DNA from 3 places in the Paenibacillus sp. S28 genome. Region 2 is predicted to be linked to each of the others. Evidence: predicted binding sites of a transcription regulator. Region 2 holds the regulator's gene; each other region holds the start of a gene.
What was found. The regulator CtsR, encoded in region 2, represses protease genes until heat stress. The targets are predictions, from matches to a motif close to ATGGTCAATAAAGGTCAAACA.

Region 1: a site for CtsR is predicted at 1,864-1,884, ahead of clpP (ATP-dependent Clp endopeptidase proteolytic subunit ClpP). Genes of this name have one in related genera too.
Region 3: a site for CtsR is predicted at 1,341-1,361, ahead of IAE55_RS10230 (ATP-dependent Clp protease ATP-binding subunit). Genes of this name have one in related genera too.

What each region holds. Positions count from the first base shown of each region.
Region 1 is NZ_JACVTM010000013.1:130,529-133,806, reverse strand. Features, by position in the region: gene nrdE (class 1b ribonucleoside-diphosphate reductase subunit alpha) at 1-405, opposite strand, end outside; gene nrdI (class Ib ribonucleoside-diphosphate reductase assembly flavoprotein NrdI) at 392-751, opposite strand; gene clpP (ATP-dependent Clp endopeptidase proteolytic subunit ClpP) at 1,180-1,776, opposite strand; tRNA gene IAE55_RS25630 (tRNA-Arg) at 1,985-2,059, opposite strand; gene IAE55_RS25625 (sugar-binding transcriptional regulator) at 2,300-3,278, shown strand, end outside.
Region 2 is NZ_JACVTM010000027.1:59,582-62,859, reverse strand. Features, by position in the region: gene IAE55_RS32470 (GNAT family N-acetyltransferase) at 150-1,337, shown strand; gene IAE55_RS32465 (CtsR family transcriptional regulator) at 1,742-2,203, shown strand; gene IAE55_RS32460 (UvrB/UvrC motif-containing protein) at 2,233-2,757, shown strand; gene IAE55_RS32455 (protein arginine kinase) at 2,786-3,278, shown strand, end outside.
Region 3 is NZ_JACVTM010000003.1:353,730-357,007, forward strand. Features, by position in the region: gene IAE55_RS10230 (ATP-dependent Clp protease ATP-binding subunit) at 1-1,124, opposite strand, end outside; gene IAE55_RS10235 (helix-turn-helix domain-containing protein) at 1,670-2,263, opposite strand; gene IAE55_RS10240 (polysaccharide deacetylase) at 2,577-3,278, shown strand, end outside.

The sequences.
Region 1 (3,278 bases), on a different contig from region 2:
TTCGGCGATGCGGAGCGCTTTACCGATATTCCCTTCGCCCAAGTACAGCGCCACGATGGCGACGCGGTCCGGGTACTGCTCCAGATACTGCTTCTTGTCGTTGGTTCTCATCGCATAGTCCTTGTAGAACTTCGAGATCGCCATGTAGGACTGGAATTGAAAGTCGCTGCTCGCCGTCAGGTTGAACACAGACTCGACTTCGTCGTAGGTGTAATGCTCAAACACGTTCTCATAGTAGTCGTTGCTGATCAGGTAATCCAGCTTCTCGCGCAGGGAGCCGAACTTCATCGTATCGCGCTCCACTTCCTCCATAAAGGCGGCAACCGCCTCCCGGTCTTTTTCCAATTGAAAGTAACCGTCCGATCCGCGCTGCATAATTTCGTTGTTGAGTTCAATATGCTTCAATGCTCCGCACCCTCTCTTTGAAAATCTCCGTATCCCGCATCGTTCCCGAAAGCTCGAACTTGGTGATGACCGGCACATGGTACATCTCCGATATCGTATCCGCGCTCTTGGCGAAACGAGGCCCCCAGTTCCGGTTGCCGCTGGCCGACACGCCGCGAAGCATGCGGTTGTTCTTCGACAGGAAGTTCGACACTTTCTCGGGCACCTGCCCAAAACCCGTTGTATACGTTACGAGCACGTAAGGCTCATTCACCTGCTCCTGCTCTTCGATCGGAATGGCTCTCATGTTCAGCTTGTTGATAAAGCGTCTGACATTGCCGGTCTTGGAATCATAGACGATCAGCATGATCCTTCACTCCTGAATAATGTTCTCTGCCGTGGTCACGGGCGCAAAAAAAACGTCTATTGACGTCATTGAAGATAACCACACCACATATCGTGGTCGTTATTCTTGTGATCACAGAATGGTTCAGCTTCGCTGAAAAATTAAATTGATTTTCTCAAAATAACACCGGAATGAATGGTGTGTTGTGGGAAATTATGTTATATATACTATGCCGCTGACAATCAATATGTAGATGGTTTAAAGCGGGTATTAAGAATAATACATCAATATATTGATGTGGTCAAGCCTGTGAGAATCATGTTCATGGGCGCACTTGCAGCCTGCTTGACGCCTTGAAAAACAAAAAAACAGGGAACCTCCCGGCGATCCGTAAGCGGATCGATTCGGGGAGATTCCCTGTTTTTCTTCGGTTCCAAAGCCGCGAATATTTACACGCCTTGGATTGGAGTGCTTTCCAGAACTTTATCGATCAGTCCGTATTCCTGCGCTTCAGCTGCGCTCATGAAGTAGTCACGGTCGGTGTCTTTCTCGATGCGCTCCAGCGGCTGTCCGGTACGTTCGGACAAGATGCGGTTCAAGGTGTCGCGCATTTTCAGAATGCGGCGGGCGCGGATTTCGATATCCGTAGCCTGGCCTTGCGCACCCCCGAGTGGCTGGTGGATCATGATCTCACTGTTTGGCAGGCCGAAGCGTTTGCCCTTGGCGCCGGCGTTCAGCAGGAACGCGCCCATGGAAGCCGCCAAGCCTACGCAGATTGTAGATACGTCCGGTTTGATGAACTGCATTGTATCGAAAATCGCCATACCGGCCGTAATGGATCCGCCGGGGCTGTTAATGTACAAATGGATGTCTTTCTCCGGATCTTCGGCTGCGAGGAACAGCAGCTGGGCGATGATAGAATTGGCGACCACGTCATTGACTTCGGTGCCCAGGAAAATGATGCGGTCTTTCAGCAAACGGGAATAGATGTCGTAAGCCCGTTCACCGCGGTTGCTTTGTTCGACGACCATAGGAATATAACTCACGTGGAAAACCTCCCTTAATTGGCTCAAAATAGGTCATTCTATACATACTGTTACCGTATTAACCACATGATAAACAATTTCAAACAAAAAGTCAAAGAAAGTCAAACTCGAGGTAAAAAAAATAGCCATCTGATTGGCTGTGGTACGTTTGGTTAAAAACATAACGTAGAACGGTTGCCGTTCTGCGTTCTCTTCTATTAAAGAAAAATGGCGCGCCCGCGAGGAATTGAACCTCGATCTCAGGCTTCGGAGGCCTACGTCATATCCATTGGACCACGGGCGCAAAATTCAATAGCAAGAGTTATTATATGATAGCTTGCCTCAAAATGCAAGGGTTAAGTTATTAATTTTTTCGAATCAGGAAAATGCTGTATAGGAGGAAAGGCTGATGTGAATTATAGTCAGTGGACTACTTGCAACCAGCGCCATTATTGAGTAGAATAGTGGTGGGACTTAAAACGTTGACCCGGGACATTTTAGGGCCAGGGGAGAGAGGGAAGCGAAGTTGCAGGAGTGGAAAGAAATGCGGGATATATTAGAGATACAAAAGCAGCTTCTGCCTGATCTCGTGGACGTTCTCAAGACCAGATATACCATTCTTCATCAGATCAAGCTGTCGGAGCTGATCGGCCGGAGAACGCTCGCTGCATCCCTGCATATGACCGAGCGGGTGCTGCGGGCCGAGACGGATCTTCTCAAGTCCCAGGGCCTGGTTGAGATCGAGAGCTCTGGGATGAGGGTCAGCGAGGCGGGAAGCAAGCTGCTCGAACAGATGGAGCCGATGGTGAAAGTGCTGTTCGGCCTCAATGATCTTGGCGAGAAGATCCGCCAGACGTACGGCTTGCGCAAAGTCGTGGTCGTGCCCGGGGATTGCGAATCGTCGCCGCTCACGAAGCGTGACTTGGGACGCGCGGGTGCCAAAGCGCTGCTTGGCGTCATGAACCAAGGGGACACCGTAGCGGTGACTGGAGGCTCAACGCTCGCCGAAGTGGCGGAGCAGTTGACGCCGCAGGCGGCCGTACCGATGAAGAACAGCTGGTTCGTGCCAGCTAGGGGCGGACTTGGCGAAAGCGTGGAGTTTCAGGCGAACACGATCGCATCCACCATGGCCAAGCGCGTCGGCGCGCAGTACCGGCTGCTGCATGTGCCGGACCTCCTGAGTGATGAAGCGTATCAGTCGCTGGTGCAGGACCGCAACATCCAGGAGATCGTGCAGGCGATCAGGCACTGCCGCATCATCATGCACGGCATCGGGGACGCGATGGAGATGACCCGCCGAAGAAGGCTGGATCCCGCCGCCGTGGAGGAGATCCGGTCGGAAGGAGCCGTAGCCGAATCCTTTGGCTACTATTTCAATGAACAAGGCGTTGTCGTTCATAAAATGATGACTTTGGGGCTGCGGCTGGAGGACATTATGCGGACCGAGACCGTCATCGGCATTGCGGGCGGCCGAAGCAAGGCCAAAGCGATCCATGCGGTGCTCAAATTCGGCCACGAGGACA
Region 2 (3,278 bases):
CCCCAGGTAAACAGGATAGTTTGCAGGATGGATTGACTTTGCACACAGGTTTTGCCATACTCGTCTTTGAATTGAATTCAATGATTGTCAGGACGATGATGGTTTGATTGAATTCGCAGGCACATCCTTAATATAGGCGAGGTGGAAGCATGGAAATCCGGAATTTACGGGAAGAAGAATTTGAGCAAAGCACTCGGCTAAGCGAATATGCTTTTCAATACAAGATGACTCCCGAGCGAAAGCAGCTGGCCAAAGAACGATTTAAACCTGAGCAGGTGTGGGGCATTTTTGACGAAGATGAGCAACTGGCTGCTAAGCTGGTGTTAATCCCGTTTACGGTATCGGTTCAAGGTGAGACTTTTCCTATGGGCGGAATTGCGAGCGTTTCCACATGGCCGGAGAACCGAAGGCAGGGTTATATTAAGCATCTGTTGACGCACGCTCTGCAGCAGATGAATGAGAACGGGCAGGTCTTTTCCATGCTGCACCCCTTTTCCTACCCGTTTTACCGGAAATACGGCTGGGAAATGTTCAGTGAGTACAAGAAATATGTCATTTCTACCGATAAATTGCCGGCAAAGGTCATCACTGAAGGTGCGATTCGGCGGGATATCAAAGACGTGGATGTTCTGGATACGGTCTATGCTGCATTTTCCAAACGTTATAATGGATTAATGGTCCGAACCCGGGAATGGTGGACCCGTTCGGTACTGGATGAAGATGGGCATACCGCGGTTTATTATTCGGCTTCAGGTGCGCCGGAGGGATATGTTCTTTATAAGGTGGAAAACAAGGAGTTCACCATCGATGAACTCGTTTATGTCACGGATGAGGCACGTCGTGCGCTATGGACTTACATCGCCAATCACGATTCAATGGTGACGCAGGTAATCGTCAATTTCATGCCGATGGATGACAGTCTTACATATCATTTGGCCGATCCGCGGATTAACCAGGAGATCATTCCATATGGGATGGCCCGTGTCGTAAATATGAAGAAACTCGTCGAAGCTTATCCTTTTACAGCCTCCGGCGAGAGGGGATCCGAGCGTCTAACTATTCAGCTGACGGATATGTATGCACCATGGAATGAAGGCGTTTGGAGCTGGTCGTTTTCATCGGACGGAACCGCATCGGTCTCTCCCCTGGATTCATCTCAAGAACAGCAGGATGAGGTCCTTAGCTGCGACATCGAGGCACTGACCGTCATGCTGACGGGGTTCAAACGGCCGGCTGAACTATACCAATCCGGACGAATTTCAGGCAGTGCGAAGGCAGTGAGCATATTGGAAGCGCGGATCCCCGCCCGACAGACCTTGTTTATGGACTTCTTTTAATTATGGAATAAAGTACCTTGCTGTACAATTCTATTGAGCCGGGATCCGGTCAGAATAATAGCCCTCTGCATATGTTGCAGGGGGTTATTTTGTATCGGTGCGGTATAAAAAGAAGGAGAACGTCAAAAATGAAGAGACACCCTCTTGGCAAAACGTGAGAATATGTTATAATTTAGATCAAAGAAAGTCAAAGTCAACGTAAATTCAAATGTATGTTTGTTTACCGTTGAACTCACAATAGTGAGTGCGCAAGGTTTAGATCAGTTATAACATATTCACCCGGTTAAGATCCAGATTCGAGCCCACGACCATTGGTTAAGTTTAGAGAAGATGGTATGGGTATGCGAACGGACTAACGAATGACCATGAAGGTCTTGACGTTTTAACGTAATGGAGGATGAACAATGCGTAATATCTCTGATATTATTGAACAATATCTGAAGGGTATTCTGCATGATAGTCCCGAAGGAATGATTGAAATTCAGCGCAACGATCTGGCTGATCAGTTCTCATGCGTTCCATCCCAGATCAACTATGTGATCAGTACACGATTCACGCTGGAAAAAGGTTATCTTGTGGAAAGCAAGCGCGGTGGCGGAGGGTATATCCGGATTCAACGGATTGAACTCCCGCAATACTCGGCGCTTCATACGCATCTCCACCAAACGATTGGGGAACGCATCGATCAGAACGTGGCCGAAGGGCTGATCTATCAGTTGGAGGAAGCACGCATCCTTAGCAAACGCGAAGCGAGCATTATGCGCGCCGCGATATCCAGAGAGTGCCTGATGATCAAGCTTCCTTACCGGGATGAGATACGTGCTCGGCTGATGAAGGCGATGCTGATTTCTTTGTTAGGCAAATAGGCTTACGGAGAAAAAGGAGGTACATCGGTATGCTTTGCCAAGAATGTGGTAAGAGACCGGCGACTCTCCATTTTACCAAGATTGTGAATGGTGAGAAGACGGAGTTTCATTTTTGCGAATCCTGTGCCCGGGAGAAAGGGGAAATGATCCCCGGAACCTCTGGCGGATTTTCTATACACAGCCTGCTGTCTGGTCTCATGGACATTGACATGGCCGGCAAAGGGGCGGCAAGCAGCGCCAAGGCTGCTCAATCGCTGAGATGTGAAGAGTGCGGAATGACGTACTCGCAGTTTAGCAAGATCGGCCGGTTCGGCTGCAGCTCCTGTTATAAGTACTTCGGCAACCGCCTGGACCCTCTGCTCAAAAGAGTTCACGGCAGTACCGTACATGTCGGCAAGCTGCCTAAGAGAGGCGGCAGCAAAATTCAAGCCAAACGGAAAATCGACGGCTTGAAGCTCGAGCTTCAGCAGCGTATTCATGAAGAGGAATTCGAAGAGGCTGCGAAGCTGCGCGACCAGATCCGTAAGCTTGAGAAAGAATTGTCTGAACAGTAAAGTTCACTCGAAGGAGGAGGAATGCGTGATGCCAAATCTCCGGTTTACCGAGAAAGCGCTGAGCGATTGGATGCGCGGCCAGGCCGATGCTTCCGAAATCGTCATCAGCAGCCGGGTTCGGGTTGCGCGCAACCTGCAGCATCTTCCTTTTCCGCTATTGGCCACCCGCCAGCAGTCGGAGGAAGTGCTCAAACGTCTGACGGGTATTCCCAGTGATCACCTTCAGTCTTTTGGAACTTTTTATACCGTGGAGCTCGACCACATCGATCCGCTGGACAAAAGGGTGCTGGTAGAGAAGCATTTGATCAGCCCTAATTTGGCGAATGAATCCCAGAACGGTGCGGTGATCCTCAGTGAGGACGAATCGGTCAGCATTATGATTAACGAAGAGGACCATCTTCGCATTCAATGTCTATACCCCGGTTTTCAAATCCGCCAAGCGTGGGAGAAGGCCTCGAGCATTGACGATAAATTTGAGGAATACATCGATTACGCCTTTGACGATAAGCACGGGTACTTGA
Region 3 (3,278 bases), on a different contig from region 2:
TCGGCTTCCTCGTCGCGCAGCTTGGCGGCGAGCTCGTAGTTTTCATCGCGGGCGGCCGCGTCTTTCTCGATGGTGATCTGTTCCAGACGGGCGCGGATCTCGTCCGCACTGCCGACCGGAGCCCGCAGATTCAGCTTGGCACCCGATTCGTCGAGCAGGTCGATCGCTTTATCGGGCAGGAAGCGGTCCTGGATATAGCGGCTGGACAGACGCACGCACGCTTCAAGCGTTTCGTCCGGGTAGCGTACGCCGTGGAACTGCTCGTATTTCGGACGCAGCCCTTTCAAAATTTCGATCGTTTCCTCGGCAGTCGGCTCGTCGACGGTCACGGGCTGGAAGCGGCGCTCCAGCGCGGCGTCTTTCTCGATCTGACGGTATTCCTTAAGCGTCGTGGCGCCGATGACCTGCAGCTCGCCCCGTGCCAGCACCGGCTTCAGGATGTTGCCGGCGTCCATGGAGCCTTCCGCGGAGCCCGCGCCGACCAGCAGATGGATCTCGTCGATGAACAGCAGAACATTCTTACGCTGCTCCAGCTCGGCGATCAGCTGCTTGACCTTTTCTTCGAATTGCCCGCGAATGCCGGTTCCCGCTACGAGGGAGGCGACGTCGAGCGAATAGACTTCCTTGCTCAGCAGCTTCGCCGGCACGCTGCCCTCCGTAATGCGCAGCGCCAGCCCTTCGGCGATGGCCGTCTTGCCGACGCCCGGTTCGCCGATCAGCACCGGATTGTTTTTGTTCCGGCGGTTCAAAATTTCGATGACGCGGTCGATCTCCTCATCGCGGCCGATGACGTTGTCGATCTTGCCGCCGCGCGCCGCGTCGTTCAGATTGCGTCCTAGCTGATCCAGCAGACCGCCGCCGCGCCGTCCGCCCTCTTGAGCGGCTGCTCTCGGAGGCTGCTGCGCCGCGCCGGATACCGGCTGGCCGGATTGCATGAAGCCGCGGAACAAATCTTCCAGCGGAGAAGAATAGCTGCCGGAAGGACCAAAGCCGGCCGCAAACGGCACGCCGCCGTTTACTTTGGCATAGCAATCTTCGCAAAGAAACAATTTCTCGGATTTATGGTTGACAGTGAGGCTCAGACCTACGGTTGCCTGGTTATGATTACAATGTTGACAGCGCATGAAGGCATGCCCCTTTCGTTAGTTAATGGAATAATCAATCTTTGGATACTTCATCTGGATGTCCTAATCAGGAAAACGGCTGCCCGCGCCTTGCGGGAGCAGCCGCCGGAATAAAGGGATAAAAGTCAGAACTTCCGTCAGGACAAAGACGGCCGCACCGAAAGTCAAACTCCTTAAGAGGTTGTTCAGACGGTATAAGTTTGATCTTTTGCTCTGACTTTGACTTTCTTTGACCTTATTATACCTCACTTGGAACACATGTCAACAGGTTTTCAGTTATTTTTCGTAAGTATATAGAAAAAGGTTTGAGAGAATGTATGGTTCGGCGCTTCGGCTTGCTTGAGGCGGAAAAAGCGGTTGGAAGGCAAAAGAAAAACGTCTGTCGATGTACATTCGAAGAGTGTGGCACATTTAGCGGATACTTTTTTTGCGATATAACCGAGGCCCGGGTCTCCCGAAGCATGAAAAAAGCCCTGCCGTCCGGAATGTCTCGGTAACAGCAGGGCGTGCCTTGTATGATCAATGCGGTGAATAAGCCAAAAGTGTCATGATTCCTCGTCTTGCAATATGCAGTCGGCAAACAAAATGAATTTCGGGATGCGGAAAAACTGTTCCGCCCGGTCCTGGAAGCTGGCTGACGGCAGCGTCCCTTGGTGCAGCCATTTCCGGAACGTTCCGGGATGGATGTCCATCCATTCGCTGACGTCGCTGACGGACAGGTCGTGAACCATGCACAGCCCCGTTAGTATTTTGTTGCTGACAGGCGACCGGGTCAGCGTCCGGCGCATGAAGCGCGAAGAGGATGGCTGACAGATGATCGGGCTTGTGGATGTGACGGTATGATTAAACAGAATGTGATGCGGATAGCCCAGGTATTGGCATACCTTGTCCAAATTCTTTTTTCCCGGAATCCGTCCTTCATATACCCAGGCGCTCACGCTCCGGGAAGAAACCGAAATGTCCTCAGCCAGCTGGGACAGCTTGATATCGTTGGCCATCAGGACGGCCAGCAGCACGCGGTTGCGGATTTGGCAGCGGGATGGCTTGCGGAAGCGTTTGACGCGGATTCCTTTTCCTAAGTATTTGCGATTGATCAGAGACCACGCCTGAATGGAATGCGGTTCTTGTTGTTTAGGCATATTTCCTCCGATGATTTTTCTTAAAATTCTACAATAGTTTCGGCTACGTTTTCAATAGTGCTATCGCCTGTTTCTGCAAGGTCCCGGTTTTCAGCCGAATGACCCGGGAATCTACGGTATCCCGTTGTCAAGTGAATAATAGGAACTATTTTTTCACTTCAACCCCAAAATGCTTCCAATTCAGTCATCAAACTGTTACCGAATTGAAATTGAACTCGCCAGCCGGGAAGGGTACAATGCAAGGGTGCTAGATTACTAGATTCGCGTATCTATGACATCTTAGCCAAATCCGAGAGAAAAAGGTTGGTAGATTATGTTGAAAAAGAAGTTGCATTACTCGAAATGGCTCTTATCATTCCTGCTTGTTTTTAGCACTGTACTTTCGGCAGAAGGAGGGCTGGCTACAGCCGCGGGCAGCACGGCGTCCTCTGTCAAGGCTTCCGTCTTTGTCGCTGTTAATGACAAACTGATCACTTACGACCAGCCCCAGCCGCTTATACATAACGGTACACTGTTTGTACCCGTCGCCTCTACGGTTTCCCAAATGAATGCGTCGGCGAAGTACGCCGCAGGCAAGCTGACCATTTCGCGCGGAAAGCAGGCACTTGTCCTGACGGTTCCCGGGAAGGACGCCATTCTGAAAAACGGAAGAACGCTCGTCTCCCTGCGGAAGCTGACCGACAAGTTCGGCTATCAAATTTCCTACAACGCTGCACAGTCGCTGTACCGTGCGGTGAACAGTTCCGCCTCCTTGACGGACCATCAGCTGGCGCTGAAATACAGCACGTATATCAAGGAACATAAGAAGACGGCTGTCCAGAAGCCTTCCACGGGGAACGGCACGACGGCGCAGCAGGGCAGCAAAGTGATCTACATTACGTTCGACGACGGTCCGAATGCAGGTACGACCCGCCTGCTCGACGTGCTGGACCGCAATCAGGTGAAGGCGACCTTCTTTATGCTGGGAAATAATATCGCTTCGCATCCGTCCGCTGTCCGCAGGATCGTGAAGGAA